4 regions of the Pseudoalteromonas sp. bablab_jr010 genome follow, and region 1 is predicted to be linked to each of the others. Evidence: predicted binding sites of a transcription regulator. Region 1 holds the regulator's gene; each other region holds the start of a gene.
The links. Region 1 encodes sigma-54, which starts transcription at its own class of promoters, with help from an activator protein. Its sites were predicted from a motif close to GTTGGCACGNNNNTNGNNT; they were not measured.
Positions count from the first base shown of each region.

Region 1 (8,190 bases):
GCTCATTTTGGTACGGGCGGCGTAAAGTTCCTTGCGAGTCATGCTAGGAATGCTTTTGCCTTCAAATAAAATGTCACCAGAGTCAGGCTTCAGCTGACCGCCAATTAAGCGTAACATGGTGGTTTTACCAATGCCGCTCGGTCCCATGATAGCGGTAATCTTGCCTTTCGGAATGTTAAAACTCATATTTTTATATATGATTCTATCGCCCCGTGAAAAGGTTACATCCTTGATTTCTACTATTGATTGCGACAAGTCGCTCTCCATAACGTTTTTCACTAGTTTTGCCATTTTAAGGGTTTTTTAGTCAAGATGGAAAAAACAAATCGTAAAATTTTGTAATATTTTCTATCAATAAATTCTAAAGCTAGCTGTAAAGAGCTTAACGACACCTGAAATTTAGTTTCCTTACCAAGCACGCTTTATGCTTGCCAGCCCATTCTTTTACTTATACTTTCAGGTTCGCTTTTGTTACTATTTGCAGTCATCTGTATAAGTAATGTTGGCGTATCACAATGGTGACTTCTTTTGTCATTTTAATTATTGGCTTTGCTGCACTCGTCTGGAGTGCTGATCGGTTTGTTTATGGGGCGGCTGCACTGGCAAAAAATATGGGGATCCCCACCCTAATCATTGGTTTAACCGTTGTTGCTATGGGCTCATCAGCCCCTGAAATGATGGTATCTGCATCGGCAGCACTTGCCGGTAAAACAGATACTGCGGTAGGTAATGCGGTCGGCTCTAACATTACTAACATCTTACTTGTACTTGGTGTCACAGCTTTACTGCGCCCTCTTTCAGTATCTTCAATGACACTCAAACGCGAAATGCCGCTGGTACTGTTAATCTCAGTAGCCGCTTGGTATGTGTTCTCAGATAACTATTTTTCGTTCGCTGAAGGCATTGCCTTGATGATTGCCTTTGCGGTGTTCATTGGTGGCTTAGTTATTGTGTCTCTGCGTGCTAAAAATCAAGATGACCCATTCGTCAGCGAAGCGTGTGAAGACGTTCCGAACGATGTCAGTACCAAATCAGCCATATTCTGGTTAGTTATCGGTATGATTTTATTACCAGTCAGTTCACACTTTTTAGTTGAATCAGCCGTTGATATCGCAAAATATTTTGGTCTATCTGACCTTGTTATCGGCTTAACCATAATTGCTATTGGTACCAGCTTACCAGAGCTAGCGGCTTGTATTGCAGGGGTTTTAAAAAACGAAGACGACTTAGCACTTGGTAATATCGTTGGCTCAAATATTTTCAATTTACTCGCCGTATTACCACTTGCGGGTATTATCAACCCTTCAATTATTGACCCTTCTGCGGCAAACCGCGATGCACTTATCATGATTGCAGCAACCGTTGTATTGATTGCCATGTCATTGAACTTTAAAGGTGCTCGTCGTATCAATAGAGTAGAAGGTGGCTTACTGTTAGTCGCATTTATTGCATATCAGGGCTATATTTTCAGCCAAGTAGGATAATTAATGACACAACCTAGCTTTATCGCGCAGGGTAAGCGCGTACTCGAAATTGAAGCACAAGCTTTACAAGAAATTGAGCAATATATAAATCAAGATTTCGATAATGCTTGCCAATTAATGTTCCAATGTACAGGTCGTATTATTGTGATTGGTATGGGCAAGTCTGGCCATGTAGGTAATAAAATTGCAGCAACCCTTGCAAGTACTGGCACTCCGGCATTTTTTGTTCATCCTGGCGAAGCTAGCCACGGTGATTTAGGAATGATCACCCGCGACGATGTGGTGATGTGTATTTCAAATTCAGGTGAGACCAGCGAAGTACTCAGTATTATCCCTGTTATTAAGCGCATTGGCGCAAAAATGATTTCATTAACAGGCAACCCAGACTCAACAATGGCAAAACTGTCTGATGTTCATGTGTGCATCAAAGTTAGCCAAGAAGCGTGTCCGTTAGGCCTTGCCCCAACGGCAAGCACCACTGCAACCTTGGTTATGGGCGATGCAATGGCGGTTGCGCTACTAGAAACCCGAGGTTTCACTGCCGACGATTTTGCACTTTCGCACCCTGGTGGCAGCTTAGGTAAACGTTTATTACTTACATTAGATGATGTGATGCACGCAGGCGACGCAACGCCAATCGTTAGCGAAATCCAAAGCATCAAAGATGCATTGATTGAAATGTCAGCCAAAGGCCTTGGTATGACCGCAGTGATTGGTGCAGATGAAAAGTTAGCCGGGTTATTCACTGATGGTGACTTACGCCGTATTTTAGAACAGCGCATCGATATCCATAACACGGCAATTAGCCAAGTGATGACCCGCTCATGCACGACGGCTCGCCCTGACATGCTTGCGGCTGAAGCTTTAAATATTATGGAGCATAAACGTATTAATGGTTTAATTGTGGTGGATCAAAGCAACACACCAATTGGTGCCCTTAATATGCAAGACTTATTAAAAGCAGGAGTTCTCTAAGCAATGACATTCGCCGAACTATACCAGCCCCTGAGCCCTGATGTGAGTCAGCGTGCTCAAAAAATAAAACTATTAATCTGTGATATTGATGGTGTTTTTTCTGATGGTCGAATTTATTTGGGTAATAATGGCGAAGAGCTTAAAGCATTCAATACTAAAGATGGTTTTGGTATTAAAGCACTCATTAATAGTGGCTTTGAAGTGGCAGTGATTACTGGCCGCCATTCACAAATAGTTCAGCAGCGAATGACTAGCCTAACAGTTCAGCACATTTATCAGGGACAAGAAGATAAGCTGATTGCTTATCAAGAGTTAAAGGATAAACTGGGGCTGACAGATGAACAGATTGCCTATATTGGTGATGATGGTCCAGACTTACCAGTTATGGAAAAAGTTGGCTTTGCTGTCGCAGTAAACGATGCACACCCGCTTATCAAGAAGCTGGCTCATTACACCACATTATTACCGGGTGGCTTTGGAGCCGTGCGTGAATTAACTGATTTACTGATGTTAGAAAACGGCAAGCCGTTAACTAGCGATGGAACCAGCGCATGAATATAGCCCGTATTTTACTGAGTATTGTTTTTGTCTGTTGCATGGTGTGGTTATGGTACCCGTACTTTAACCAGTCAACTGATACAATAACTAGTGAAGACGAGATCATCGCAACACCTGATTACACTGCCGTTGCTCTAAAGCAAACAGCTTATGACGAGCAAGGTAAAATTAGTCATAAAGTGGCAGCTGCAAAAATGGAGTTGTATCAACAATTAGGGTTTACCTTTTTTGAACAACCTATTTTTACTATTTATAGCGATCAGCAAGTTTGGCAAGTAAGAGCCAAAGAAGCTACTTTATACGAAAATGATCAGCTGATTTTTGAAGGGGATGTAGTTGCTAAAAACTTAACCCATAACGGTATGATCGAAGATATAAAAGCAGAAAATATTAATGTCGACATTGATAAAATGACGATGTTTTCAAAGCAACCTGTAACACTAACAGGACCGAATTTAAAAATTACCGGTAAAGGCTTAAAAGCCGATTTAAAAGCCGAAATTGTTGAGTTAACTAACCATACACGAACCATATACTATGACCAATAAACTGAAGAAATTACTCCTGATCCCAAGCTTATTGATTGCCTTTTCGGGCGCAGCTGCCGAGCAAACAGGCGCTCAAATTAGCATTAGCTCAGATCGCCAAATCGGTAAACTAAAAGATGGCGTTGGCATATTCGAAGGTAACGTAGAGATCGTGCATGGTGATCGTCGCATTACAGCAGAGCGACTTGAGGCACATGGCGGTGACACCGAAGGTACAGTCGAATTAATTATCGCTACAGGCAAACCAGCTTACTTCGAAGAAAAGCAAGCTGATGGTACCGTGATGAGCGCCAGCGCCGAAGAAGTTCGTTATGATGTTGCGAAGCGCTTCTTAACACTCAATGGCGAAGCTGAAGTCACTCAAGCGGGTCAAAAAGTAACGGCAAAAAGCATTACCTACGATATGGCTCAACAGCTGATCAGCGCAGAAAAAGACGAAAACTCAACAGATCGTGTACACACTATTTTAGTGCCTGTAGAAAATAAAAAAGACGATAAAGGCCAACCATGAGCACATTAAAAGCAGAGCTTTTAGCTAAAAGCTACAAAGGCCGCCAAGTGGTTAAAAATGTCGGTCTTGAAGTTGAAGCGGGCAGTATTGTTGGCTTGTTAGGGCCAAATGGTGCAGGTAAAACAACGACCTTCTATATGATTGTAGGCCTCGTACCAAGCGACAAAGGAAAAATAAGCATCGATGATAACGATATCACGCTTTTGCCAATGCACAGCCGTGCGCGCTTAGGTATTGGTTATCTACCACAAGAGTCGTCTATTTTTCGAAAATTAACAGTTTACCAAAACTTGATGGCCATATTAGAGACCCGCAAAGATCTTAACAAAACAACGCGCGAAGAGACGCTTAACAACTTATTAGATGAATTTAGCATTCAACATATTCGCGATAGCCAAGGTATGGCACTGTCAGGTGGTGAACGACGCCGCGTTGAAATTGCACGTGCATTAGCCGCTAATCCTAAATTTATCCTTTTAGATGAGCCTTTTGCTGGTGTTGATCCTATTTCAGTGTTAGATATAAAGAAAATTATTGAGCACCTAAAAAATCGTGGTATTGGTGTACTTATTACTGACCATAATGTTCGAGAAACCCTTGATGTTTGTGAAAAAGCCTACATTGTTTCTCATGGGGAGCTAATTGCATCAGGCACACCTGAGCACGTATTAGCAGACCAAACTGTACGTGATGTTTATCTAGGCGAGCAATTCAGGCTGTAACCATTACGCCACCGACTAGAGCATCTGCTAGACTTATACAATGACAATAAATCGATAACAGTGTCTTCACCGTTACCGATAACTTAAAAAGGATTGTTAGGGATACATGAGGCAATCATTACAGCTGCGCATGGGCCAGCAACTTACAATGACTCCACAACTGCAACAAGCCATTCGCTTGTTGCAGCTCAGTACATTGGATCTCCAGCAAGAAATTCAAGAAGCGCTTGATAGTAATCCTCTGCTTGAAGTGGAAGAAGCGGATTACAACGAAGAAAGCATCGGTAAGAATGAGCAAAAAGCGGAGTCTGACGATGTACAAGTCAGCGCGTCTGCCGACGAAGCACCTAGCGAATTCGAGCAAGAAAGCAGTGATGCTCTGAGTAAGGATACGGTTAGCGATGACTTAGCTATGGATGTTACGTGGGATGAGTACATGAGTGCCGCCCCATCAACATCGTCTGGGCCAATGCCTGAAGACGAGTCTATTTACCAAGGTGCTTCAACAGAAACACTGCAAGAATATTTAATGTGGCAACTACAGCTCACACCATTTAGTCCTACCGATGAAGCGATTGCCGTTGCCATCGTTGAAGCTATCGATGACTCAGGTATTTTAACGGTTAGCTGCGAAGATATTGTCGAAAGCTTTAATCAAAATAATGATGAAGAAGAAATCGAACTCGATGAAGTTGAAGCTGTCTTAAAAAGAATACAGTTATTCGATCCAGTTGGTATCGGCGCGCGAAGTTTACAAGAGTGCCTGTGTATACAACTTCGTCAATTCGATGCCAATACGCCATATTTAGCTGAAACTAAAATGGTTTTATCTGAGCATATCGAATTATTAGCAAGTCGCGACTATCGCACTTTAATGAAAAAGACTAAGCTTAAAGAAAACGAGCTTAAAGAAGTGATGACGCTCATTCACAGCTTAAATCCTAAGCCTGCGGATAGCATAGTACGCGAAGAATCTGAGTACGTCATACCCGATGTATCAGTGAAAAAAGTGAAAGGCCGCTGGGTAGTCGAGTTAAACCCAGATTGTATGCCAAAAATTAGAGTGAATAGCCAATATGCAGCGATGTCTCGCTCTGTTAAATCAAGTAGCGACAGCCAATTTATTCGTTCTCACTTACAAGAAGCAAAGTGGTTTATTAAGAGCTTAGAAAGCCGTAACGATACTTTACTAAAAGTGACCAACTGTATCGTGCAACAACAGCAAGCTTTCTTTGAACATGGCCCAGAAGCAATGAAGCCAATGGTGCTAAACGATGTCGCAGAAATGGTCGAAATGCATGAATCGACGATTTCTCGGGTTACAACACAAAAATATATGCATACCCCAAGGGGAATTTTTGAGTTGAAATATTTCTTCTCAAGCCATGTCAGCACCGAAAATGGTGGTGAGTGTTCTTCTACAGCAATTCGCGCTTTAATCAAGAAGTTAGTTGCTGCAGAAAACTCGGTTAAACCATTGAGTGATAGCAAAATTGCAGATATATTGGCTGAGCAAGGAATTAAAGTAGCTAGACGTACAATTGCAAAATATCGTGAGTCTCTAGCAATACCTCCGTCTAATCAGCGTAAAAGTCTGATTTAGACGTTTTACATAGAAGGAAAATGCTTATGCAACTAAATTTAACTGGTCGTCACGTAGAAGTCACTGATTCATTAAGAGACTATGTAAACACTAAGTTCGCAAAACTAGAAAGGCATTTTGATCATATTAATAATGTTCATGTCATTTTAGATGTAGAAAAATTAAGCCAAAAAGCAGAAGCAACTTTACATGTAAACGGAGGCGAGTTGTTCGCTTCTACAGAACATCAAGATATGTACGCAGCAATTGACTCATTGATCGATAAACTTGATCGCCAAGTCATTAAGCATAAAGAGAAATTAGCTCGACATTAAATTATGAAACTTAGTTCACTTACTAATCAGGACTGCAGCAAAGCTGCGGTCCTTTTTAATAGCAAAAAAAGAATTCTTGAGTATATTAGCGAGTTAGCTCACCAGCAGTTTCCTCATTTATCTCAACAAGATATCCTAGATGCTTTTCTGAACAGGGAAAAGTTAGGTAGTACAGGTATCGGCCGAGGAATAGCTATTCCCCACGGTCGAATGAGTGGTGCTGATGAACCTCATGCATTTATTATTGTCAGTGAATCTCCCATCAATTTTGATGCGATAGACAATCGTCCCGTTGATATTTTTGTGGCACTCATCGTACCAGATGGCGATTGCCAGTTGCACTTGAAGACCTTGTCAACAATTGCTGATAGACTTAAAGATAAAGATTTTTGTAAACAGTTGCGAAGTGCTACAAGCGATCAGCAACTATTTCAAGTAATTGCATCAGAGGCATAAATGGAATTAATAATTATCAGCGGTCGCTCAGGCTCGGGGAAATCGGTCGCTTTACGAGTTCTTGAAGACTTAGGCTACTACTGTGTTGATAATATTCCTGTCAACCTACTGCCTTCGCTCGTGCGAAGTGTTTCTGATAATTATGACAAAATTGCCGTCAGTATCGACGTACGTAACTTACCGAAAGAGCAGCAAGAGTTTAATGATATTCTTGAGTACCTGCCAGGTTTTGCAAACCCAACACTATTCTACCTAGATAGTGATGACCAAACCCTAATTAAGCGTTTTTCTGAAACTCGCCGTTTGCATCCATTATCGATTGATTCTTTACCGCTTGATCTTGCCATTAAACAAGAAAAAATCCTGCTGGATGTGCTGATCACCCGCGCTGACTTTATGATTGATACCACTGATTTGAGTGTTCATCAGTTAGCAGAATCAATTCGTGAAAAGATTTTAGGTAAGAAAGATAAAAAACTGATTATTACGTTTATGTCGTTTGGTTTTAAGCATGGTATTCCAAAAGAAGCTGACTACGTTTTTGATGCACGCTTTTTACCGAACCCACACTGGGAGCCTGATTTGAAGCCATTAACCGGCCTCGATCAGCCTGTCAGGGATTATTTAGCTAGCCACAGCATAGTGCAAAAGTTCACTTGGCAGATTCAAACCTTTGTACAGACTTGGTTGCCACATCTAGAGCGCAATAACCGCAGTTACCTAACCATTGCAATTGGTTGTACAGGAGGCCAACACCGTTCTGTTTACTTAGCGCAAACAATTGGTGAAAGCTTTTCTAAAACTCATGCTAATGTAAAAATTCGCCACCGCGAACAAGATATCTAACTAGGCACCAACAATGCACGCTGAAGATACCTTTTTAATTCAAAACAAACTTGGCTTACATGCTCGCGCTGCGACTGTTTTAGCGCAACTAGCACTGCAATTTGATGCCAAAATTACACTTTTTCAAGATGAGAAAGAAGCTGAAGGCGACAGCGTGTTAGCGTTAATGCTCC
Region 1 is NZ_JACDWV010000200.1:15,944-24,133, reverse strand. Features, by position in the region: gene JIG37_RS20685 (ATP-binding cassette domain-containing protein) at 1-267, opposite strand, end outside; gene JIG37_RS20680 (calcium/sodium antiporter) at 516-1,484, shown strand; gene JIG37_RS20675 (KpsF/GutQ family sugar-phosphate isomerase) at 1,488-2,459, shown strand; gene kdsC (3-deoxy-manno-octulosonate-8-phosphatase KdsC) at 2,463-3,014, shown strand; gene lptC (LPS export ABC transporter periplasmic protein LptC) at 3,011-3,565, shown strand; gene lptA (lipopolysaccharide transport periplasmic protein LptA) at 3,555-4,076, shown strand; gene lptB (LPS export ABC transporter ATP-binding protein) at 4,073-4,798, shown strand; gene JIG37_RS20650 (RNA polymerase factor sigma-54) at 4,905-6,401, shown strand; gene hpf (ribosome hibernation promoting factor) at 6,428-6,715, shown strand; gene ptsN (PTS IIA-like nitrogen regulatory protein PtsN) at 6,719-7,171, shown strand; gene rapZ (RNase adapter RapZ) at 7,172-8,017, shown strand; gene JIG37_RS20630 (HPr family phosphocarrier protein) at 8,031-8,190, shown strand, end outside.

Region 2 (8,190 bases), on a different contig from region 1:
CGTATTCCCTGCGGCTATCTTACAACCGCCATTCTTTAACTTAGAAGCTGACGATGCTGTTAACTACGGTGCAATCGGTGCGGTAATCGGCCACGAATTAGGTCACGGTTTTGATGATCAAGGCGCGAAGTACGATGGTGACGGTAACTTACGTAACTGGTGGAGCGAATCAGACCTTAAACAGTTTGAAGAGCGCACGGGTCAGCTAGTTGCTCAATATAACGAGTACAAACCATTTGAAGATGCTAGCGTAAATGGTCAGCTTACATTAGGTGAAAACATTGGTGACTTAGGTGGCTTAACAGTTGCTTATACAGCATACCAGTTATCACTTGGTGATGAAAAAGCGCCTATTATTGATGGTTACACAGGTGATCAGCGTTTCTTCATGGGTTGGTCGCAAATTTGGCGTCGTAAATATCGTGACGAAGAGTTACGTAACCGCCTAATGACAGACCCTCATTCACCAAGCCATTACCGCGTAATCGGTATTCTTTCAAACATGCCAGAATTCTATCAGGCATTTGATGTGAAAGAAGGTGACAAAATGTATATCAAACCAGAAGATCGCGTAAAAATCTGGTAATTGATTATCGATTTAAAAAAGGCTCTGAGTGAACGCTCAGAGCCTTTTTTTGTTTGGAGCTGTCAGCTTTAAGCCGACATTTGATGTAGACGTGAAATTTATGTCACGCGATGGTTGTGTATTAAGTGGTGTTCAACACGCGCCAAGCAAGCGTGACGCCTACGGTGTTGTAGGCGTGAAATTTATTTCGCGCGATGGTTGAGTATTGCGTGATGTTCAAGACGTGCCAAGCAAGCGTGACGCCCACGGTGATGTAGGCGTGAAATTTATTTCGCGCGGCGGTTGCGTGTTGTGTGGTGTTTAAAACGCGCCAAGCAAGCGTGACGCCTACGGTGATGTAGGCGTGAAATTTATTTCGCGCGATGGTTGAGTATTGCGTGATGTTCAATACGCGCCAAGCAAGCGTGAAGCCTATGTTTGATGTAGGCGTGAAATTTATTTCGCGCGATGGTTGTGTATTAAGTGGTGTTTAAAACGCGCCAAGCAAGCGTGACGCCCACGGTGATGTAGGCGTGAAATTCATTTCGCGTGATGGGTGAGTATTGTGTGGTGTTTAAGACGCGCCAAGCAAGCGTGACGCCTACGGTTTGATGTAGACGTGAAATTTATTTCGCGCGATGGTTGTGTATTGTGAGGTTCAAACATTTTTGGTGTAAATTGGCTAGGTGTGTTTTTAAGTTCTAAGATCAGGTTTTACCTTCAGGATTGATAGGTTTATGTTTTCGTCAAGGAAGAGGCTTAAAGGGCGTACCTCACATTCAAACTGCTATTATTCAGTAACTCTTTGTTGTGAGAATCGAGTGCCTATATTTGCCAACTATCTATATGCAGTTGATGCTGCCAAAGCAATTTACCATTTAGAAGATAAAGTGGAGACAATCTGCTTTGTCCTCATGCCTGACCATTTACATTGGATATTTCAACTTCGCCCTCAGCAAAACTTATCAGCAGTAATTAAGCTGTACAAAAGCATGGTGACCATGTCTATTCGTAAGAGAAAAGGGCGCAAAGTAGTGGTTTGGCAAAATAATTTTTATGATCATCAAATCAGAGATGAAAATGACCTAATACATCAAGCTCGATATATAGTCGCAAACCCTCTACGCGCAAAATTAGTCAAGCACGTTGGCGATTACCCGTTTTGGAATTGTATTTGGTTGTAGAGAGGTGAAATTTATGTCGCGCGATGGTTGCGTATTAAGTGGTGTTCAACACGCGCCAAGCAAGCGTGACGCCTACGGTGATGTAGGCGTGAAATTTATTTCGCGCGAAGGAAATCAAAGCATAATCGCATCTTTTAGATACTGGAATAACTCTTTATAAGCTTTGGCTGGTTTTTCTGCTTTTACTTCTTTTGCGGCGCTGCGCACTAATTGGCGCATTTTTTGGCGCTCAAGAGAAGGGTATTGATCAATTGTTGAATTGATCAGGTCGTCACCTTGTTTAATTAAATCATCACGCAGGGTTTCGATTTTGTTCATCAAAACATCGGCTTGATTGTTTTTATTAAGCATGATGTCGATCATCGCTTGGATTTCATCAACGTTTTCTGTGGTACGTAATACTTTTGCGATGTAGTTTAAGTTACGACGGTAAGCATCGCTCTTGTCACTTACTTTATCAGAAACAACAAGGGCTTCTTTTAAATCGTGATTAAGCGGTAAACGATCGCGTTGCTTTTTCGGCATTTTTGCAATTTCAGCACCCAGACCATGATATTGCATGGCTTCACGTTTTAATTCGCTTTTTGATACGTAAATAATTTCTTCTTCGATAAGTGGCTTTTTCTTCTTCGCCATAAGGATGCTCATTCAGTAAACTTAACTATTCGCTATTATACGCCATTTAGTTAATGATTAATATTAGCTGATGCAGGTCTCGCAGTGTGTTAGCATTCGTTACACTATAAAAAATATCAGAACCTAGGACACACAAGATGAAAGATCCTATTTATCAACACATTTCTGAAGTGAAAGACGCAGTAAGCGAAGTACTGGAGCATGCAAAAAAATTGGGTGCAACAGCAGCAGAAGCGGCGATGTCGAGCACGTCAGGTTTGTCTGTCAGTACGCGCATGGGCGAAGTTGAAACAATAGAGTTTAACCAAGACGGTGGCTTAGGTATCAGTGTTTATGTGGGTAATAACAAAGGGTCTGCTTCAACGGCTGACTTAAACCCAAAAACATTACGTACAGTGGTCGAAAAAGCCATTGATATTGCAAAGTTCACCTCTGACGACCCATTTAATGGTATCGCTGATAAAGAGTTACTTGAATTTGCACCGCAAGATTTAGATTTATACCACCCGTGGGAAGTTAGCCCAGAGCAAGGTGTGGAATTTTGTCATCAAGCAGAACAAGCGGCGTTAAATGCCGATGAGCGCATTGTAAATTCAGACGGTGCGAGTTTTTCTTCTCACCAAGGTTTACGTGTTTATGGTAACAGCCATGGCATGATTGCAGGTTACCCACGTACGCGTCATAGCATTAGTACGATGGTGATTGGTAAAGAAGGCGAGCAAATGCAGCGCGACTCAGCTTATACCATCGCACGTCATAAAGATGATTTAAATGACGCTGCAAAAGTAGGCCTCGAAGCGGCAACCGAAACCTTGGCTAAGCTTAACAGCCAAAAGCTCGGTACCATGAAAGTGCCAGTGATCTTTAGAGCTGATATTGCGAACTCATTATTCGGCCATTTAGTGTCGGCGATTGGTGGCGGTGCGCTTTATCGTAAATCGAGCTTCTTGCTTGATAGCCTGGGTACAAAAGTATTTAGCGATTGTGTGAATATCTCTGAGCGCCCGCATTTATTAAAAGGTTTAGCGTCTTCACCGTTTGATGCTGAAGGTTTAAAAACCGTAGATCGTGAAATTATTCAAGGCGGTGAGCTGCAAACTTACCTATTAGCAAGCTATGCAGCACGCAAACTGTCGATGGCACCAACGGGTCATGCTGGTGGTATTCATAACTGGCTAGTTGAACAAACCCATGCCGATTTAAAAGCGCTATTAAAAACTATGGGCACAGGTTTATTAGTAACTGAACTTATGGGCCAAGGTGTGAACACGGTAACCGGTGACTACTCACGTGGTGCGGCGGGCTTTTGGGTTGAGAATGGTGAAATCCAATACCCAGTCAGTGAAATCACAATTGCTGGTAACTTAAAAGATATGTTTAAAGCCGTTGTGGGCTTAGGTGGCGACATCGAGCGCCGCGGTGGTATTCAAACAGGCTCTGTATTGATAGAACAAATGCAGGTTGCTGGTAGCTGATTCATCAATAACTACTCAATTTTTGAAGCCTCACGTTTGTGGGGCTTTTTTATTTGAAAAAACGCTTTACCTAAACTTAACTTGAGGTTTTATCTTGGTGGCAGTTTAAAAATAAAAAGGAAAACTACCATGTATTTAGAACACGTAAACCTTGTTGTTAGTAATGTTGATACCATGCTGCACTTTTATAAAGCGGCATTCCCGCACTGGCGTGTGCGTAGTCAAGGTGACAGCAAATGGTCGGGCAAACCGCGCAAGTGGCTGCACTTTGGTGATGATTACCAATATCTCGCACTGAGTGATAACGGTGAAGCAGAAAACCGTGATTTAGCCGGCCACCAAGTAGGACTTGCTCATTTTGCCTATGTGACAAACGATATTAATGCCGTAGTTGAACGACTGGTTTCGGCTGGTTATGAAATTGATAAACACGGCCCAGAAAACCCTTACCGTAAAAATGTATATTTCATCGACCCAGCAGGTTTTGAAGTTGAGTTTGTCGAGTATTTTAGTGATATCCCGAGTGAGAGGAATAATGACTTGTGAGGGAGCTGTCAGCTTTCAGCTGTCAGTTTTGAGCCGAGCAGTGTTGTTTGTAGGTCAGACATAGGTTGATGGAATGGCGTTGCATATAAGACGCGCCAAGCAAGCGTGACGCCTACGGTGTAGGGTCGCTTTAACGCCGAACAGCTTTACTTTATTCACGGCTAAAGCCGTTCCCACGTTTGATGTAGGCGTGAAATTTATTTCGCGCGCATTCTTGTAGGTCGTGCTTTAGCGCGTCATTGATGAAACGTATGTAATATCTTGTCGCCATAAATGACGACTTACATTGCATAACCGCACCTCGTAACTTTACTGCATCTTATTCATCTCTTTCCAACTGGCTTTTAGGCTGTTGGCGAAGCTGATGAACTTTTCTTTCATGGTACGTTTAACTGAAATCTCGACAGAGCCTAGCCATACATTACCTTCAATAGTGATGGTTGGGCCTTGGCCTTTGTTTAAGGCAACTGATTTGTTCTCTACGCTACCAATTACGCTAAATAATTTTGATACCACATTTACATGTTCTGGTACGTAGATTTCATCGTTACCTAAAATACAGTTCACGTAAATGGTGACGTGCTGATGTTGGAAAATTGCTTCGCTAAAGTCGAGTTCAATTGAACCTAAGCAGTTTGTTAGGTGAATTTCTTTTGGTACTACCCATTGGCCGCTGCGCTCATTTGAGCCCAGAATACTGCGTAGCTGCAGGCTTTCGTTGTCGCTGCTGTGGCTGTAGTGAGGTTTAAATTGCGCATGCTTTTGCGACTTGTAGTCAATATCCGCTTTCAGATCTAAATCAGCAACAAGCTCAACCAGTACTTCGTTGCTGGTAGCTGCCATTGCCTGATCTAGGCGGCGTTCAAATGCTTCGGCTGAAATAACAGCATGACTGTAGTTATAAATGAGTTGATCAATGACTTCTTCTCTTACTTGATCGATTGGGCGATCTTCAAGTTTAACGGCCATGGTAGTTCCCTGTTGTGATTTTAAAGGTGATTCTTTAGTTATTAATTACAAAGCAAAGCTTAGGCCAGATTTTATTTCTATATAAATCATGAGGTTGTCTTTTTAGACGAATAAGCAATTTCGTTAAATTAACCACAGATTAATAAAATCAGCAACTAAATGGTTATTTTTGCAACATTGTGAACATCTTACCGAGCAGCTTGTAAATCTTTACCGAAATGAATATAAATCACCGCTGAATAGGTGTTTAACCTACTGAAATTTAAAGAATAAATAGTTGGCATCATAGTCGCATTATTTAAACTGTCTTTAATCAAAAGGAGAAAGATTATGAACACTTTTAACAAATCTATGATTGCGGCTTTAGTAATTGGTGCAACTAGCATGTCAGCTCAGGCAAGCAGCTGGGAAAATGAAAGTAAAGATGCTTGGATTGATGGTAAGGCGGAAACTGTGCTTCTTATGAACACAAACCTTAACAACTTTGACATCAACACTGATGTAACGAATGGCAAGGTTGTACTTACAGGTAAAGTTGATAGCGAATTAGATAAAGAGCTTGCTGAAGAGTTAGTTCTTAGCCTAGACGGTGTTAGCTCTGTTAATAACAAACTAACGGTTGTTAAAAACATGAAAGCTAAGCACATGAAATCAGACAAAGCTGATTCTGCAGAAAGCGACTTAACCGATGCAAAAATCAGTACTGTAATCACCACACGTTATTTATTTAACTCAGAAGTAGGTGGTACAGATATCGATGTTGATACCGACAACGGTGTAGTAACACTAAAAGGTACTGTTGAGTCTGATGCAGAAAAGCAATTAGCGGTAAGCATTGCTGAAAACGCTGAAGATGTTCGCAAAGTAATCGATGAATTAACGATTGTTGCTGAATAATAGCAAGCCCTATATAGCCCAGCTTTGGCTGGGCTTATCTTTTTCAAGGAGTGAGTCATGGATTTAATACGTATTATTTTATCGGTTTTAATTCCACCTCTCGGCGTATTTTTACAGGTAGGTTTAGGTGCGCAGTTCTGGATTAATATTCTTTTAACTCTATTAGGGTATATTCCAGGTTTGATTCATGCTGTGTATATCATCGCTAAGCGATAATCACCGCATTAACCTACTAGGATGGGTAATGGAGCACAGCAAGGAAGGGCTGTAGGAGTAACGGACGATAAACCGCAAGGAGTTTACAGTATGGATAATGTAACTAAGCACAAAGGACAACAAGGAAGTAACAAGGCGTTATGGAGTAGCGCACAATGGCAACGCTTTATGGATAAGGTGAATGGAGATGACAGCAAGGATTAAGCTTAGGCTTGGAGCCCAAACGGATGAAGCTAGCGTAAGGAGGAGACTATATGGAACAAGTACAAACGCAATCAAAACAAGGATTGACCAATAATGGAGTTGCTTTATGGAACAAGCAACAGTGGCACGAATTTATGGAACACGCGAAAGCGGTTGCGCCACGATTAACAGGGAAGGCTGACGATAAAAACCCGATGTCATCTTCAGGTGACATCGGGTTTTTAACTACTTCAGCAATTTATCTTTATAACTTAAATTGATTTACTGTCTTATTTAGAGACTCTGCTAACTCATTCAAATCACGTGCTTCATCCGCCAATTCATGGGCATGATCTGCAGTGCTATTCACTAAGTGATTAATCGCTGCCAAGCTATTGTTAATATCTTCTGCAACCACAGTTTGCTGCTCTGTCGAAGTCGCAATTTGATGACTTTGATCTTGTACATTTGTCACAGATTGCGCGATATCTTGCAATGCTTGCAATACAATTTGTGTTTGCTCAACTGAGCCTTCAGCACGCTCTTGACCTTGCTGCATCATGGTTGATGCTTGTTGGGCAATTTGCTGTAAACGGCTGATCATATTGCGAATATCATCTGTTGACTCTTGCGTTCTGCTTGCTAGTGAACGAACCTCATCAGCAACAACTGCGAAACCTCGGCCTTGCTCACCTGCACGGGCTGCTTCTATCGCTGCGTTAAGTGCCAGTAAGTTAGTTTGCTCAGCGATTGAGTTGATAACATCAACCACCGCGCCGATATTGCCACTTTCTTGTTCAAGACCCGCAACGACTTTAGAAGCTTCACCAATGTGACTTGCAAGAGCGGTCATGACTGACTGAGCTTGAGTTGAGCGCTTAGTGCCATCTGCGGTAATGGTTTGCACTTCTTCAGCTGCATTATTGGTATGTTGCGCGTTACGTGAAATTTCGAGAACAGTTGAGGCCATTTCGGTTACTGCCGCACTTACGCTATCAACTTGTTGCTTTTCTTGCTGAATTTCATCATTGGTTTTTTGCGATACGGTTTTCAATTGGGCTGCGGCTTGGCTTAATTGCTCCGCTTGAGCTGCAGTATTTAGCATCATTGCACGTAATTTATCGATGAAAGTATTCATGTGATGAGCAAGCTGTCCTACTTCATCCTGACTTTTTATCTCGATTTTTTGTGTTAGATCGCCATCACCTGATGCGATATCACGCATGATGTAAGTGAGTTTAGTCAGCGGTTTGGTGATCATTTGCGTGGCCCAGAAGATCATCGCAATAATAATCGCAAGAATGATGATCACGGATGTTGTGGTTGTCATCACCGCATCATTTACTGGCTCATCAATCATACTGGTCGGAATTAAAATACCCACATACCAATCAAGGTAAGGGCTTTCTAATTCAAGGCGATTGTATACAACGTAATATTGCTCGCCTTTGAATGTGACAAAGCTGCTACCCTCTTTTTGGCTTTTCATCGCGCGGTTTAATTCGCTAAAGCCCGAGGT
Region 2 is NZ_JACDWV010000110.1:11,654-19,843, reverse strand. Features, by position in the region: gene JIG37_RS10270 (M13-type metalloendopeptidase) at 1-586, shown strand, start outside; gene JIG37_RS10265 (hypothetical protein) at 708-974, opposite strand; gene JIG37_RS10260 (transposase) at 1,303-1,749, shown strand; gene yjgA (ribosome biogenesis factor YjgA) at 1,864-2,385, opposite strand; gene pmbA (metalloprotease PmbA) at 2,523-3,860, shown strand; gene JIG37_RS10245 (VOC family protein) at 3,990-4,406, shown strand; gene JIG37_RS10240 (LiaF domain-containing protein) at 4,716-5,375, opposite strand; gene JIG37_RS10235 (BON domain-containing protein) at 5,706-6,272, shown strand; gene JIG37_RS10230 (YqaE/Pmp3 family membrane protein) at 6,330-6,488, shown strand; gene JIG37_RS10225 (hypothetical protein) at 6,743-6,952, shown strand; gene JIG37_RS10220 (methyl-accepting chemotaxis protein) at 6,937-8,190, opposite strand, start outside.
Region 2: JIG37_RS10235 (BON domain-containing protein) is a predicted target of sigma-54. The motif match lies at 5,652-5,670, and genes of this name have one in related genera.

Region 3 (7,798 bases), on a different contig from region 1:
TCTTTTTGCAGGGCCGCACGGTCTTTATCTGAATTCGAACCATTTGCAGATTGAAGCGCAAGCTCTCGCATGCGCTGTAATATATCAGTAGAAGCTTGCATTGCCCCTTCAGCGGTTTGCGCCATTGAGATACCATCATTGGCGTTACGCTGTGCCACCGCTAAACCATTTATTTGTGAGGTTAGACGGTTTGAAATTTGTAGGCCTGCTGCATCATCTTTTGCGCTATTGATACGCATACCCGATGCTAAACGTTCCATTGACGTTGCTAGACCATCGCTCGATTTAGTTAAGTTACGTTGTGCGTTAAGTGACGACACATTAGTATTGACTGTTAATGCCATTTTACCATCTCCTAGTTTTAATTAGGCTGTGGTCCAATGAACTTGTGAGGAACCACGCGCTTTGTAAAACTTAAAAGCAGGAAATGTGCCAGCTCAAAGAAAAATTACAACCCACTGTTTTTAAATAACTTTTAAAACTTCTTGTTTGTAAATGTAAGAAATAAAAAGGCCAGTGACAATTTTTTGCCACTGGCCTAATAGAAAGGCAAACCTTTACCGTATGAGTTTAATTATAAATAATCAAAAAGCGTTAAATTAGCTAAACGACCAAAGGTTGCTTGTGAAGCCTGTAATGCGGTTTCATGCCTTGTTAAGTCACTAATTGCTTCGGCCATATCAACTTCAACCAAATTTGATTTACTCGATTTATTATTGATATCTATCGCACTATTTGAATCAGTGATACTTTCAACCAAGTTCATTCGAGCACCTAAACTTGCTTGTGTGAATACCACTTGTTCGCTGGCGCTTTGTAATTGGTCTAAACCGTCTGCCAGTGCATCATTAAGCTCATCACCTTCTAAACTACTATTTAAATTGGTGATTAAGTTTTGCATAGTATTGAGTACATTTTCTTTATGTGGGGCCTCTAATTCGAACTCTAATGTCCCTGGTGCAGTGCCTTCTAGCTTAAACTCCATGCCTGCGTATTCAATAGACTCACCGGTATACTCACCTGTGACTGCTGGTGTAACGGGGTTACCATAACCATCATTAATTACATAGGTATCTGGATCGCCCGGATTAACACCGGCGACAAGCTCAACCTGAAAAGAGTTATCTGCAGCTGTAGCTGTGGGATCTAAATCATAATTTGCTTTATGGAACTTATCAAAATCGGCTTGGTTTTTTACATACACAGTACTTTGTGCAGTAATACTCCCCGTTACAGTGCCTTCGTTATCAACAACATTTAAACGCGCATTTACATTTTCAAAAGCACTAAAGCCATTATCGCTCGATTTAACATTAACACCTTGTGCAATAGTGACTGAATGCTGGCCTTGGTCGCCTTGATAGTCGTATTGACCTGTATTTGAGTTAAAGCTATAGGTTTGAGTTGTATCTTGATAGCCAGAAAAAATATATTTACCGTCTTCTGATTGACTATTCATTAAGCTCACTAGGCTTTTTTGCAGCTCGCTTAATTCACTCGCAATAGATTTTAAATCATCATCACTCATGGCACCACTACCCGCTCGAATCGTCAGCTCCTGGGCTGCCTGAATGGTGGTGTTGATACTTTGTAAGATACTTTCTTCTGTTTCTAGCCGCCCATTCAACTGATTAATATTTTTAGTATACTGCTCGTTTGTTTGAATTTTATTTGTATATAATGCTGCTTGTGAGTAAGCAGACGGGCTTTCAGAGGTCGATAAATACTTTTTACCTGTTGTTACACGCTCTTGTGCATTAGCAACACCTTGCTGACCTTCAAGAATTTTATTAACGCTATTTTGGTACATTAAGTTATTTGATAAACGCATAATTACCTCGCCGAATTAAGTAAGGTGTCGAATATTGAACGAGCAGTGGCAAGTACTTGCGCTGATGCTGCATACGACTGTTGAAAGCGCAGTAAGTTTGCCGCTTCTTCATCAAGGTTTACCCCTGATAATGATTCATACCAAGCTTCTGACTGCTCTGCTAATGCGCTAAACGCCTGTTGACTTGTTTGTGCCTGCGAAGTAACTACACCAATATCTGATACTAAACCAGTGTATGCTTGATTTAGAGTTTTATGATTATTCTTTGAATTACCTGAAACATTTTGCCTGACAATGTTATCGTTTTGAATGTCAGCTAATAGTTGCCCATTACGGTTATCATCAAAGCCATCTACATTAGCCTCTATAGTGAATGAGTCACCTAAAGCTGGTGTGCCTTCAATGTTAAAGTCAAAACCAACTTCCTCCGCAGTGAGCGTTGTAATATCATCTAAAACGCCCGCTGCCTCAGCTTGTTGAATAATATTTTTACCCGATGAATCAATTGTAAATGGATCAGTCTCATTGGTACCATCACTTAAGGTGTACATATCGGGGTTTTCAGCGCTTTTTGTTAAAGTTAAAGACCCTGTTGGTAATTGTAACGCTGGGGTGTCTGTGAAATTTGACACATCAGATACAGTTCCAGCTGAAATACTGGCAGTGCCTGTATTGTTAATATCGTTTGCAGTACGAATAGGTGAAGCGAGTGCGATATCTTCTGGACGATTTGTTGCAAGCTCTAAGCTTGTTGATGCTTGAGAGTTGAGTTTAACCATAAATTGGTCATCAACACTTGGCGGATTAGTCATATCGAGGGTAACTTCTAAACCAAACAAATCTAAACCTGAGTTGTTTAATGAATTAACCTTACCTGTGGCTGGGTCAACGTCTGCTATAGTAAAAATATCATCGCCGTTGGCATCTTTAATCGTCTCGCCTTTATTATCAACAGGGTAAATTTCAACTTCATTTGTATCACTGTATTTCACAATAAAATCACTGGCCGGCAAATTACTGCCTTGTCCAGGTTCAACCGTTGCCGTCATACTCGAATTACCGTTATTAGCTTGATAAGCAAATGCATCAACGGTAGGAATTTTAAATATATCCCCACCTAAATTGCCATCGCCATCCATACCTAAATGATTTTGCTGATTAAAAGCATCGGCCAATGTTAAACCCATTTGACCCAATTGATTTTGTGCTGGCACTAAAATATCGTCACGAAATGCCAGTAAGCCACCAATTTTGCCTTTTAACTTATCTGTATCTAATTCTAGCGAAATAGCTTTACCGTCATTAGTATCTAAGTGTAATTCTTTAAAATTAGGATCAGGGTCGCCCGTTAAAGAAAATAGATTAAAAGCACCATGCTGCATTACTAAGGCTTGGCCTGTTCCCATATATACTTGTTTAGAACCATTGGGCCCATCAACTGTTTCAATATCGATTAGCTCAGATAAATCACGAATTGCTTTATCTCGTTCATTATAAAGCGAGCTAGATCCTGATTCTTGTGAGGTGCCATCTACTGACGCGATCTTAGTATTTAATTCACTGATAGTTTGAATAAGGTCGTTTGCTTCTTCAGAGAAAATCTCTAATTGATCATTAACTACGGTTTGCTGATCTGCAACAATGCCTGATAAACGCTCCATTTGGTCAATTAGACTTTGTGCATCAGTCATTACTAATGACCGTGCTACAGATGATGAAGGCTGGTTTAAACTTTCTTGTATGTTGTTAAAAAACGAGTTGATACTGGTTGATAAGCTGTTTGACTCTTCAGAAAACAAGCTATCAACTCGACTCGCTTCTGTGACGAATTGATCAAAAAAAGTTTTACTAGAGGTATCTCGATTTAGTTGCTTTTGCGCAAATTCATTCAGTAAACGATACGTTTCACCACGACCAACTTGATTATCGATCATGGTTGTGAACTCAGTGCGCTCACGCACATAGCCCTCGGTATTAACGTTGGCGATGTTTTTACTGGTGGTTTGTAAAAGCTCAGAGTTAGCTCTGATACCTGCATTTGCTATGTCATATAAGCTAAATGACATGAGGGTCTACTCCTTAACGTACCAATGAAGCAGCGACGCTTTGAAGCTCAACGCGCTTCAATACCTGCTTAATTTTATCGGCATAATTTGGATCAGTTGCATAACCTGCTTTTTGTAACGAATCTAAAAAGGCTGCAGGCTCTGCGGTATTATTGAGTGCTTCTTGATAACGTGGATTTTCATTTAAGAAATCCACAAAATCATTAACACTGTCTTTAATCGATTGATAAGAGCGGAAACTGGCTTGCTTTTTAACTGGCACGCCTTGTTCAAATTCAAGCGTGACTTTGCTTGCTTTATCGCCTTGCCAGCTCCTATCCGATTTAATATTGAATAAGTTGTTACTACTGGTGCCATCAGCTTTACTGATGATGTGTTTACCCCAGCCCGTTTCGAGTGCAGCTTGAGCAACCATCACAGCTGGGTTTAAGCCAATTTTCTGTGCGGCATTTTTAGCATGCTCCCAAACAGAGCTAATGAAAGACTCAGCATCTTCAAAGCGGTTTTCTGATTGCTCGTTTGCTGATGTATCAGCAACAACTTGTGGTTTAGCCTTAATCTCAGCAGTGCTATCAAGGGTGCCGCTTGCACGTTTATCACTATCAAACTCAGCCGTCGTTCTAAGCACAGAACCTGGGGTAAACTGTTTACCATCTGGCGAGAGCTGCTGAACGATTAAGTCAGCTAAGCCGAGCGAACCATTTGATGAAAGCTCAACCGACATTTGTTGGTCATGCATCTCTTCAAAAAATTTAACGCCGCTTGAATTAAATGGGCTGTCTTTATCTTCAAACGCTTCATTTGCTTTACGCATGCTTTTCAGCAGCATCTGAGTGAAGATAGATTCAAATTGTGCCGCCGCTTTTTTCAGCGCCTCTTTTGACGCATCGCTAGAGGCATCACTTTTTAAGGCATTTTGACGTAATGAGTCTAAGTTGCCTAAATCAAAAAAGTTTTGCTTGTCGAGATGATTAGTATCCATCAGCTTTTTGACACAATAGTTAATAATGAAATTTAAAATGCAAAAATTGCGCCAATAAAAAGCTTTTATAAATGAGTAGCTAATAACGGATAGTGGAATGGTGTAACTTCAGGGCCAAGGTTTTGACTGATGTTTATACACTGAAGGATTAAAAGTTATAGAAACAAAAAACGCGCTCGACAGCGCGTTTTAATTTAAATGATAACCAGTTGCCCGTTTATCGCCCCCGCTTCTTTTAAAGCTTCTAGGATTGCCATTAAATCACCCGGTGCGGCCCCCACCTCATTGATTGCGCGTACGAGATCATCAAGATTAACACCTGGATTAAATACAAAAGCACGTGAATCATCTTCGTTCACATCAATAATACTTTGATTGGTAACGGTAGTTTCACCATCACTTAAAGCATTTGGCTGTGACGCATTTTGCTGCTCAGCAATCGTAACCGTTAAACCACCATGAGTTATTGCCGCAGGCTGTAGCTTCACATTTTTGCCAATCACAATTGTACCTGTGCGGGAGTTAACAATAATTTTTGCTGCTGTGTCTGCAGGCTTAAACTCTAAGTTTTCAAGGGTAGATAAATACGCAACACGTTGAGATGCATCTCGCGGTGCTAACACTCGCACTGACGCTGCATCAATTGCCTGAGCACTATCAGGACCCACTAAATCATTAATCGTTTGTTCTAAGCGTTTAGCCGTTGTGAAATCTGGGCGATTTAAATTAAAGGTAATATAGTCACCTTGCATAAACGGGCTCTTAATAGCACGCTCTACAATGGCACCGTTTGGAATACGACCCACTGTGGGTGTGTTAATAATTACACGGCTACCATCAGCCCCTTCCGCACCTAAACCACCTACAACTAAGCTACCTTGTGCAATCGCATAGGTATTGCCATCAACCCCTTTTAAAAAGGTTTGTAATAAGGTACCACCACGTAAACTACCCGCACTACCAATAGACGAAACCGTAATATCAATGGTTTGACCCGGTTTTCTAAATGCCGGTAACTCTGCATGCACAGCCACAGCTGCAACATTTTTAATCTTAGGTTTTAAGCTATCTGGTAAGGTGATACCAAAACCATTTAACATGGCTTTAAAGCTTTGTTGAGTAAATCGGCTTTGTTCGCCTGTGCCAGGCAAACCAACAACCAATCCATAACCCACTAATTGGTTAGAGCGTACACCCTCAACCATAGATACATCTTTGACTCGCTCAGCCTGTGCAGAAAACTGCAGGCTAATTAAGCAAAGAGCGATGATGTATTTAAACCCATTCATGACTTTATTCCTCTAAAATGGGAAAAGCGAACTACTAAAGAAACGAGACAGCCAACCTGCACTTTGCGTTTCTTGAATTTGCCCTTTACCTGAGTATTGAATTCGCGCATTAGCAATACGATTGGAAGTTACTGTGTTATCTGCTTGCACATCTTCAGGACGAACTAAACCTTCTAGGCGAATAAATTCTTCACCAGTATTCAAAGTGAGCCATTTTTCACCACGAATAACCAAGTTCCCATTCGGTAAAACACGCATCACATTGACAGAAATATCACCAAATAAGCTATTTGATTGGTTAGACTTTGAATCGCCTTTAAACGATGCCCCTGAGCCAATACCAAACTGAATGCTGTCGCCACCAATGTTAACCGGGTTTCCGCCAAGCCCAATAACAGGGTCTAAACTAGCATCTGTTTCTTTGTCGGTTTCAGTTTTTGCCGCTTTAGTTGCTTGGGTAGACTCTTGCAATTTAACAGTGATGATATCGCCGGCGCGTAATGCCTTTTTATCTGAGTACAAGTCATTTGCCGAATAACTATCAAACAACGAACCTGTTGGTACCACTTGTTCAGTACTTGGTTCCGGATACATAGGCGCATAGTAAGGGTCATCCTGAACCACATGATGATTTTGCGTTGTCATACAACCACCCAGCATCAATGCTGCTGATGTGACTAAGATAATATTACGCATGCTGCCTCCTACCCATTAAAGTTGCTGATTGATGTAACTAAGCATTTCATCAACCGCTGAAATCACTTTTGAATTCATTTCATAAATTCGTTGCGTTTCAATCAAGTTAACAAGCTCTTCCGTTACATTCACGTTAGAGGTTTCAAGGGAACCTTGAACCACAGTGCCTAAACCATCGATACCAGGATTACCTTGCACAGGTGCGCCACTCACAGCGGTTTCTGTGTATAAGTTTTGCCCCATAGGCTCAAGACCCGATGGATTAATAAAATCACTAATGGTGAGCTGACCGATGACCACGTTCTCTGCTTGACCTGAAATACGCACTGATACTTCACCGTCTTGTGAAACAGTAATTGATTGTGCATCGTCTGGTACGTTCATTTCTGGCTGTAATGGAAAACCCGCGCCGGAAGTTACAATGCGACCATCTTCGTCAGTCGTGAATTGACCATTACGTGAATAGGCAATATTGCCATCTGGTAATTGCACTTCAAAAAAACCTGGGCCTGAGATCATCCAGTCCAATGAATTTTCAGTGGTAAGCATATTACCTTGTGAAAAGTTCTTTTGGTTAGCAACCACTTTGGCACCGGCACCAAGCATTAAGCCTGACGGCATTTCAGTGTCTTGCGACGAGCGGCCACCTGGCTGGTTAATGTTTTGATATAGTAAATCTTCAAATACGGCGCGGCTTTTTTTGTAGCCTACCGTGCTGGCATTCGCGAGATTATTTGAGATCACCGAAATATCGGTTTGCTGGGCGTCAAGCCCGGTTTTACTGATCCATAATGCAGGATTCATAACTCTACCCTCTCAGTCATCTTAAACAATGCGTAACAGCTGATCTTGACGCTCATCGAGCTCTTCGGCTGTTTTCATCAATTTAACTTGTAATTCAAATTGGCGTTGATTGCTGATCATATCGACCATT
Region 3 is NZ_JACDWV010000142.1:11,628-19,425, reverse strand. Features, by position in the region: partial or broken gene JIG37_RS13350 (flagellin) at 1-344, opposite strand, end outside; gene flgL (flagellar hook-associated protein FlgL) at 575-1,831, opposite strand; gene flgK (flagellar hook-associated protein FlgK) at 1,834-3,897, opposite strand; gene flgJ (flagellar assembly peptidoglycan hydrolase FlgJ) at 3,911-4,879, opposite strand; gene JIG37_RS13330 (flagellar basal body P-ring protein FlgI) at 5,074-6,168, opposite strand; gene flgH (flagellar basal body L-ring protein FlgH) at 6,181-6,864, opposite strand; gene flgG (flagellar basal-body rod protein FlgG) at 6,880-7,668, opposite strand; gene JIG37_RS13315 (flagellar basal body rod protein FlgF) at 7,690-7,798, opposite strand, start outside.
Region 3: flgJ (flagellar assembly peptidoglycan hydrolase FlgJ) is a predicted target of sigma-54. The motif match lies at 4,917-4,935, and genes of this name have one in related genera.

Region 4 (8,190 bases), on a different contig from region 1:
TAGAACCGTTAAGATTAACGGATCTGTAGGATGTTTTGTTGTAGTGTTGAGTTAACCTCAAGCGCACGTGAATTTGCTTGGAAGTTACGCTGAGCACTAATTAAGTCAACAAGTTCATTGGTTAAGTTAACGTTTGATTGCTCAAGCGCTGATGAGTTAATTGAACCTAGAGTACCTGAACCTGGTTCACCCGCAATCGGCTCACCTGACGTTAAACTCTTCTTCCAAGATGTATCACCAACTTGTTGCAAGCCCTGAGAATTAGAGAAGCGCACCATAGCAACTTGACCTAGGAACGACGTATCTCCATTACTATATGACGCAACAATTTTACCGTCAGAACCGATATCAATTCCTGATAGACGACCTACAGTCGCACCATCTTGCTCTAATGCTTTTACTTCAAAGTTACTTGCGTATTGAGTTGGAACTTTATTTGCTGTTGCCGCTTCATCACGCCAGTTAATAGTCACATCATCAGGGAAACTTGCACCATTCGAAAGTAAATCAGAAAGGCCTGTCGCAGCACCTAAACCACTCGGTAACGTTAATGGATTAAATGTTGTATCAGTATTCGCTGTACCATCTGTACTTTGTGGTAAGCCACTGGCATCAAACTGAAAAGTTGATAATGGTGTATAAGGTGTTGTGGTTTGCTCAACACCTGTTGCATCAAATGGCTTTTCATCTAATGTAGCGTATACTTCCCACTCATTTTCATTACCAGTCACTGTAGAATCAGTTTTCACAAAGAAGAACTGTAGAATATGCGGTTCACCTAATGAGTCATACACCGTTGTCGATGTAGAGCTGTTATAAGTTGCACTTGTTTCTGGATCGAATGGTGTCACAGTTGGCGCAGAGGCACGTGAATCAAGGTTAAATGACGAATAAACATTCGTGGTTGCACGTGGTGAACCTGATGCATCTGGAATTTGTAGTGCAGAAGATGTACTTAAGCTTACAGAGGTTGTGTCACCGGTTGCTTCATCAACAGGGAAACCTTGTAAGTAATTACCGCTCGCATCCACAATAAAGTTATCTTTATTAAGTTTGAAGGCACCAGCACGCGTGTAAGTAAAATCTTGTGCACCTAAGTCATTCGCCATTGCGAAATAACCTTCACCAGTAATTGCTAAATCAAGTGAGTTATTTGTGAAAGAGAGTGAACCTTGGTGGAATTGTTGTGCCACCATTGTTGTCCTTACACCGTCACCATTTTTTGTTTTACCAGAACTAAATACTGATGATGCGTATACATCAGCGAACTCTGCACGAGACTCTTTAAAGCCCGTAGTGTTAACGTTAGCAATATTATTTGCAGTTACGTCTAAATCTTTTTGTGCGGCTGCTAAGCCTGTTAATGCAATATTGAAGCTCATAACTCACCTCTAACCTATCTCTTAGCCTAAGCTAACCCAAACCTTTTATACTTATGCGATTTCAGCTATATCAGTTAGCCTAACCGCACCCTCTTTTGTATTTACGATAATGCCGCTTGCGCCATTAATATTGACACTTTCAATATTCTTAAAGGTCGCCATAGGCATACTGCTGTAGTCTCCATTTACAAAGCCTTCAGCACTGATGTCATACTCGCCTTCAGGGAGCACATTGCCATCGTTATCTTTACCATCCCACTCAAAACGCAGTGCGCCCGCAGACTGAGAACCTAGTTCAATGGTTCGTACTAATTGACCTGAAGAATCTGTTATTCTTAGCGTTAAAGATTCAACGGCTGTCTCAGCAACCACCGACCCTTTAGCAAGGTTTTCACCGTCAAAGTCAATGGTGTCAGACTCTAATAACGCTTGCTTACCAACCAAAGTGGAAGCCTGTAACGCAGAATTTGATGTCATTGATGCAGTCAGTGAGTCAAACTTCTCGTTTAAGTTTGAAATACCTTCAGCCATAGTAAAGTTCGTCATCTGCGCGATCATTTGATCGTTATCAGCAGGGTTACTCGGATCCTGGAACGACAACTGCTGTGTTAACAACGAAAAGAAATCTTCCTGAGAAAGTGTGTTGTTGTCTTCCTCAGTTGTTTGCGTATTGCTTTGATTCCAACGCAAGCTATCCATATAGGATGATGATGCAGAGCTGATGTCGTTACTCATAACTTATCCTCGATTACCGTTGTCCTAACAACAGTGTTTTACTTAACATTTGCTTAGCTGCATCAGCAACTTGCACATTTGTTTGGTAAGAGCGAGAGGCAGAAATCATATTTGCCATTTCTTCTACAACATTAACGTTAGGTTTGTAGATATAACCATTTTCATCCGCACTTGGGTGATTCGGGTTATATTCAATTTGTAGCGGCTTATCGCTCTCTACAATACCTAAAACTTTAACGCCTACAGAAGAGCCCTGAGGATTGCTTTGCGATGCTGACGCTTTGGTCAACTCTGCAGCAAAAACAGGATGGCGCGCTCGGTATGTCTGGTCTTGGCTAGAGCTAATCGTGTTTGCATTCGAAATATTACTCGCTGTGGTATTTAAGCGCACATTTTGTGCACTCATACCCGTGCCTGAAATATCAAAAACATTATATAAACTCATGATTAAGCTCCTTGACTACCGAGGGCTTTTTTAAGGCCTTTAATTTTACTACTCATAAATTGCAGGCTTGCCTGATACTCTAATGAGTTCTGTACATACAAGTTTCGTTCCACTTGTATATCTACAGAGTTACCATCGCCTGTATCTGCTTGATTTGGCGTACGAAACATTTCTGCACCGCCAACAAAACGGCTGCCTCCGGCAATATGTTTAGCATCGGTTCTTACCATGCTATTGCCGCCTTGTTGGTTGCTTTTTGCCGCTTTTAATGCCGAGGCAAAATCAATGTCTTTCGCTTTATAGCCCGGCGTATCAGCATTAGCGATATTGGTCGCTAATAACTCAGCGCGTTGTGAACGGATCAACATTGCATGGGGGTGAACACCAAATGCTTTATCAAAACTGATAGCCATAACCATCTCCAAAAAATTGACTCTAGAGTGATTAATGCAAAAGCTAAGCCAATAATGAAGGAGATATTTTACTTACGTAAGATATTGAATAATAGATAAATTTAGCAACCTAAGAGCTAGGTTGCTAAGAAAGGTTTACTTTTTCTGGTAGATGATGCCTGGATTACAACGAACCATCTCAAAGCTATCACTTAAGCCCGCCATTGATTCTGACGCACCTAAAAAGAGGTAACCTTTAGGGTTTAGGGCTTGAGCAAATTGCGAGATAATTTTAGCTTTTACCTCTGGTGAGAAGTAAATGAGCACGTTACGGCAAAATATAATGTCAAACTTGCCCATTAAAGCGTATGAATCCAGTAAGTTAAGGTGTCTAAAGCTGACCATTTTACGTATAGGGTCAATGACTTGAGCCATTCCATTGCCGCTGTCTTTAAAGAACTTTTGACGGCGTTCCATCGACAAACCACGCGCAAGCGCTAGCGAGTCATACTCAGCGTTTTTGCACATATCAAGCATGGTATTAGAGATATCAGTGCCGATTATTTGCGCCCCCATCTTTAATACACCTGGGTTTTTTGACTGAAACTCGGCAACCGACATGGCAATTGAATACGGCTCTTGTCCTGATGAACTTGCCGCTGACCATATTTTTAATGGTCTACGCACATCTTTAAGCTCAGGAAATAATTTCGTTTTCAATAACTCAAACGGATACTGGTCACGAAACCAAAGCGTTTCATTGGTTGTCATTGCATCAACCACAGCGGCACGAAGCTGCCTCTCATGAGGACTCAGTGTTTTACTTACCAACTGCGATAAAGACTCGACATTAAAACGCGCCATAAGCGGCGCAAGACGGCTTTTAACTAAATAAAGTTTATTATCGCCAAGCACAATGCCGCATTGTTGCTCTAAAAAAGAGCGAAATTGATCGTATTCGCTTTGTTGTAAATGCTTATTTTCCAAAGTAATACCACCTATAAACTATTAATCACAATGAACCCATTTTTTTACAGCAGTCGCTAGTTCATCTGGGTTAAATTTAGCAATAAAATCGTCAGCTCCCACTTTCTCAATCATTGCTTGGTTGAATACACCACTTAAAGAAGTATGTAAGATCACATGCAAAGGTGATAATTTTGGATCGGCCTTTATCTCGGCGGTTAAGGTATAGCCATCCATTTCTGGCATTTCAACATCTGAAATTAATAAGCCAACTCGCTCAGTAATATCGTTCTGGCAATCAAGTTGAGCTATTTCTCTTAGTCTTAGTAAGGCCTCTTTGCCATTTTTAGCAAGCTCAGTTTGTACACCAAGTGGCTCAAGCGCACGTTTTACTTGATTTCTCGCGACAGCAGAGTCATCAGCAATAAAGACGATTCTTTCACCTAAATCTTTCTGGAACTCACCTTCACCAACAACATCTGCGCTAACTTCAGTGTTCACTGGGCAGATTTCATTTAGGATCTTTTCAACATCCAAAATCTCAACCAGTTCGTTTTCTATTTCTGTGACTGCTGTTAGGTAAGAATAACGTCCAGCTCCCGAAGGTGGTGGCATTATTTTTTCCCAGTTCATATTTACGATACGTTCTACACCACCAACCAAAAACCCTTGTACTGAACGGTTGTATTCGGCAATGATGATAAAGCTGTCTTTTATGTTTTCAATTGCAGGACCACCGACAGCCATTGATAAGTCAATAACAGAAATAGTTTGTCCACGAATATGCGCAACACCGCGAATATAGGCATTTGATTTTGGCATGTTCGTAAGTGGCGGGCATTGCAAAACCTCTCTTACTTTAAACACGTTAATACCAAAGCGCTGACGCCCTCTGAGTTTGAACAATAGTAATTCAAGGCGGTTTTGCCCAACCAACTGAGTTCGCTGGTTAACTGAGTCTAAAATGCCTGCCATTTCAATCTCCTAAAGATAAACAATCAGAGCTGGAACAATAATTGCCTTCTTTGTGTTAAAGCTACATAAGGTTACGAAGCGTCTGTTTTTTGACGCAAAATATTTATACCTTGTTTTCAACAATAAGCATAGTCGAAACAATATGAGTTTGTTAAAAAAAAGCCGAAGATACAGTGTTTTTTATTTTCTTTCTAGCCTGTTGTTTGCAACACAACTACAAGCAGAAGTCTATAACAACGAGCAACTTCAACAGATCGCTGTTGATTTTGTGAGTGAACACATGCCTGACTTGAACACAACACCACAGATAAGCGCTTTGCCTCTGGATAGTCGCATTCCTGATAGGTTATGTGAGTCGCCATTAAACAAAGAGTTACCAACAGAGCCTCCTTTTAATCGGCAGGTCACGGTACAACTTAAGTGCCAAGACATAAATAGTTGGACCCAATACGTTCACGTTAGAATTATAGAACTTGAGCCAGTCGTTGTTGTTACAACGAGTCTTACTCGAGGTGAAGTTATTCGTGCCGAACATTTACGCCTAGAAATGAAACCTAAGCAATTTGTTAGAACGCAATACGTACAAGATGAGTCTATACTTATTGGCAGTCGCAGTAAGCGAAATTTACGCGGTGGTACACCTATTGTTATGAGCCAAGTTTGCATGGTTTGCAAAGGCGATAACGTAACTATCTATGCTTCGTTACGGGGCTTAAGGATCAAAACCTCCGGAATTGCGCTAGAAGATGGCACGTTAGACGAATTAGTACGTGTAAAAAATAAAAAATCAGGTAAAGTATTAAATGCGCGTGTGGATGGAGTCGAGTCTGTACAGGTAAATATTTAATTTTAACTATTTATGCTAAAGTATCCGCTGTGCCCGCCGATATAAAGGCATAAGTTGGGTAATGTATAGGTCAAAAATTATGGTAAGCAATGTCAATAATGGTCAACAACAGCCTTCTGTGTTGACAAATACCAAGCAAAAAAAGCTTGATTTACAAAAAGATAATGCTAATGCAGCTGCTGCTAAATCAGCCGCACCTAAAGCAAGTGCAGATTCTGTCAGTCTTACACCTCAGGCAAAGCAGCTTAAATCATTGCAAGAAAAAGCAGAGCAGTCTTCTGGTTTTGATAGCAATAAAGTGGCTGAGCTGAAAAAAGCGATCAGCGAAGGTAAATACCAAATTGATGCTGAAAAGCTAGCAAAGAACATCGCTGCATTCGAGTTTGATGTCTATGGCTGATCATAATCATTTAATAGCCAGCAAACTAACACAGCAAGTTTCGTGCTTGGAGTCTATTGCTGCGTTGTTAGATGATGAATTGACAGCCATTGCTGCAAAACGTGGCGAAGGATTAAAGAGTATTGCCCAACAAAAAATTTCTTTGCTCCAACAAATCCAAACCATAGATAAAGAAGTGCAAAAGCTTGTCGCGCACAACGAATCGCAAGATGATGACGTGAGTGCACTTATTAAGCAAGTTAACACTCTCCTAGCAAGCTGCAAAAAGAAAAACGATGTAAACGCCCATGCGGCTCACCAAGCACAGTTAAGTGTTAAACAACTTAAAGATATTCTAATCGGTGCGCCTTCATCGATGACCTACGACCAAGGCGGCAGCGTAATTCAAGGCGATAAAAAAATCGTCCACAACTTGAAAGCCTAAACCCCAATATTATTCTTTTAAAAAAACGCGATAACTAAGTTAGTTATCGCGTTTTTTAATGTTTACAGAGTTAAATGAGCTAAAAGTAATACGCAATATCACTCAATTAAGCAAGGTACTGTAAGAAAAGCGCATTTCAGCGCTTTTCTTTTATTGATTAAATATCTACAGATTTATTTCCATCTTCGATTAGTTTCTTAATCATGTCCTCTGATTCACTCTGAATATCACTTGCAGGTTGTGAACTTATTGAGTCATTAGGATCAAAAGCTAAACTTTGCTGTTCGCTATCGATATTCAATGCCAGTACCTCACTTTGTTCAGAGTCACTTAAAACATCATCGATTGTTACTTCAAGCGGGGCAGAGTTAGAGTGCAATGTCGGTTCTGTATCCGCTTTAGCTAATATCACGCTTAAATCAATACTTTCACCGAGCTGCTCAGCGCCTGAAGTTGAACTTTCATTTTCTGGTGGCTCTTCAGAGTTCTCTAAGCCTGCTAAAACAGGTTCTTCTCCAAGAGATATGATGCCACTATCAGGCTCTGATTCAATCACACCTGTACCGACTAAATCGTTAGAGGTGTTCTTGACGATATACTCACCAGTTTCAGTATCAACAATAGCAAAGTAATATTCATTCCCTAAATCAAGAAAAGAAAGCCCTATGCTCCAGTCACCGTCGCTATCAGTTGTGGTGCTTGGCGAAGAACTAAGAACTGAAGCGTCGATAATATTGAGTAAATTAAGGCCGATTAAGTTAGAGCCAATGGCATAAACCTCAGTTCCCGGCTCAGCAGTGCCTTCGGCGAAAGGTAAGAGTAAACCTAATATACCTGGATTATAGTTAGTAACATCAAAAGCATCTAAGCTAGGGTCATTACTATAATCAATACTCGATATAGTGGTTGTATTACCTGCAGCATCTGTCGCAGAGGCCTCAACATATGCGAGAGTTAATAAAGAGACTGACAAATTAAGCACTTGCCAATCACCATTAGCGTCAACGGTGGCTGTGTAAGGAACTCCTATGCCACCTCCAATTAGGTAGTTTGTAATGGTAATAACACTTCCTTCAGGCAAATCTGAAGTACCAGAAAGCGATACCAAGTTACCTAATAAGAATGACGGCGTGATTGATAACTCTGGAGCCACAGTGTCAACTTCTCCGCCCGTTTTACTATCAGTTCCTGTGTTACCTGCGGTATCTGTGATGCTTGCAGTGACCGAATACACTCCATCAGCTAACGCTTGACCTGCTTCAACTTGCCAATTGCCACTTGCATCAGTTGTGGTAGTAACTGTATGTTGTAAACCGCCTGCGGCAGTGAACACAATTACTACTGTACTATTTGCAGCATCAGATGTGCCGCTGATAACAGGGGTTGAGTCGTTTGTGAGTATTAAACTGCTTTGATCAATGCTCACAATCGGTGCCGTAGTATCAACCGCAGACGTTGTACTTACTGAACCATCATTCCCAGCTGTATCAGTCACAACAGCGGTTACCGTATACTGTCCTTCGGCAAGCGCTTGGGTTGCTTCAACTTGCCAGTTAAGGCTTGAATCAAGCGTTGTTTCAACACTATGACTAACACCTGCTGCATCAACGAAGGTTACAACCAC
Region 4 is NZ_JACDWV010000142.1:2,636-10,825, reverse strand. Features, by position in the region: gene flgE (flagellar hook protein FlgE) at 15-1,382, opposite strand; gene JIG37_RS13305 (flagellar hook assembly protein FlgD) at 1,434-2,117, opposite strand; gene flgC (flagellar basal body rod protein FlgC) at 2,131-2,562, opposite strand; gene flgB (flagellar basal body rod protein FlgB) at 2,565-2,975, opposite strand; gene JIG37_RS13290 (protein-glutamate O-methyltransferase CheR) at 3,111-3,941, opposite strand; gene JIG37_RS13285 (chemotaxis protein) at 3,963-4,895, opposite strand; gene flgA (flagellar basal body P-ring formation chaperone FlgA) at 5,038-5,742, shown strand; gene flgM (flagellar biosynthesis anti-sigma factor FlgM) at 5,822-6,142, shown strand; gene JIG37_RS13270 (flagellar protein FlgN) at 6,135-6,566, shown strand; partial or broken gene JIG37_RS13265 (Ig-like domain-containing protein) at 6,724-8,190, opposite strand, start outside.
Region 4: flgB (flagellar basal body rod protein FlgB) is a predicted target of sigma-54. The motif match lies at 3,010-3,028, and genes of this name have one in related genera.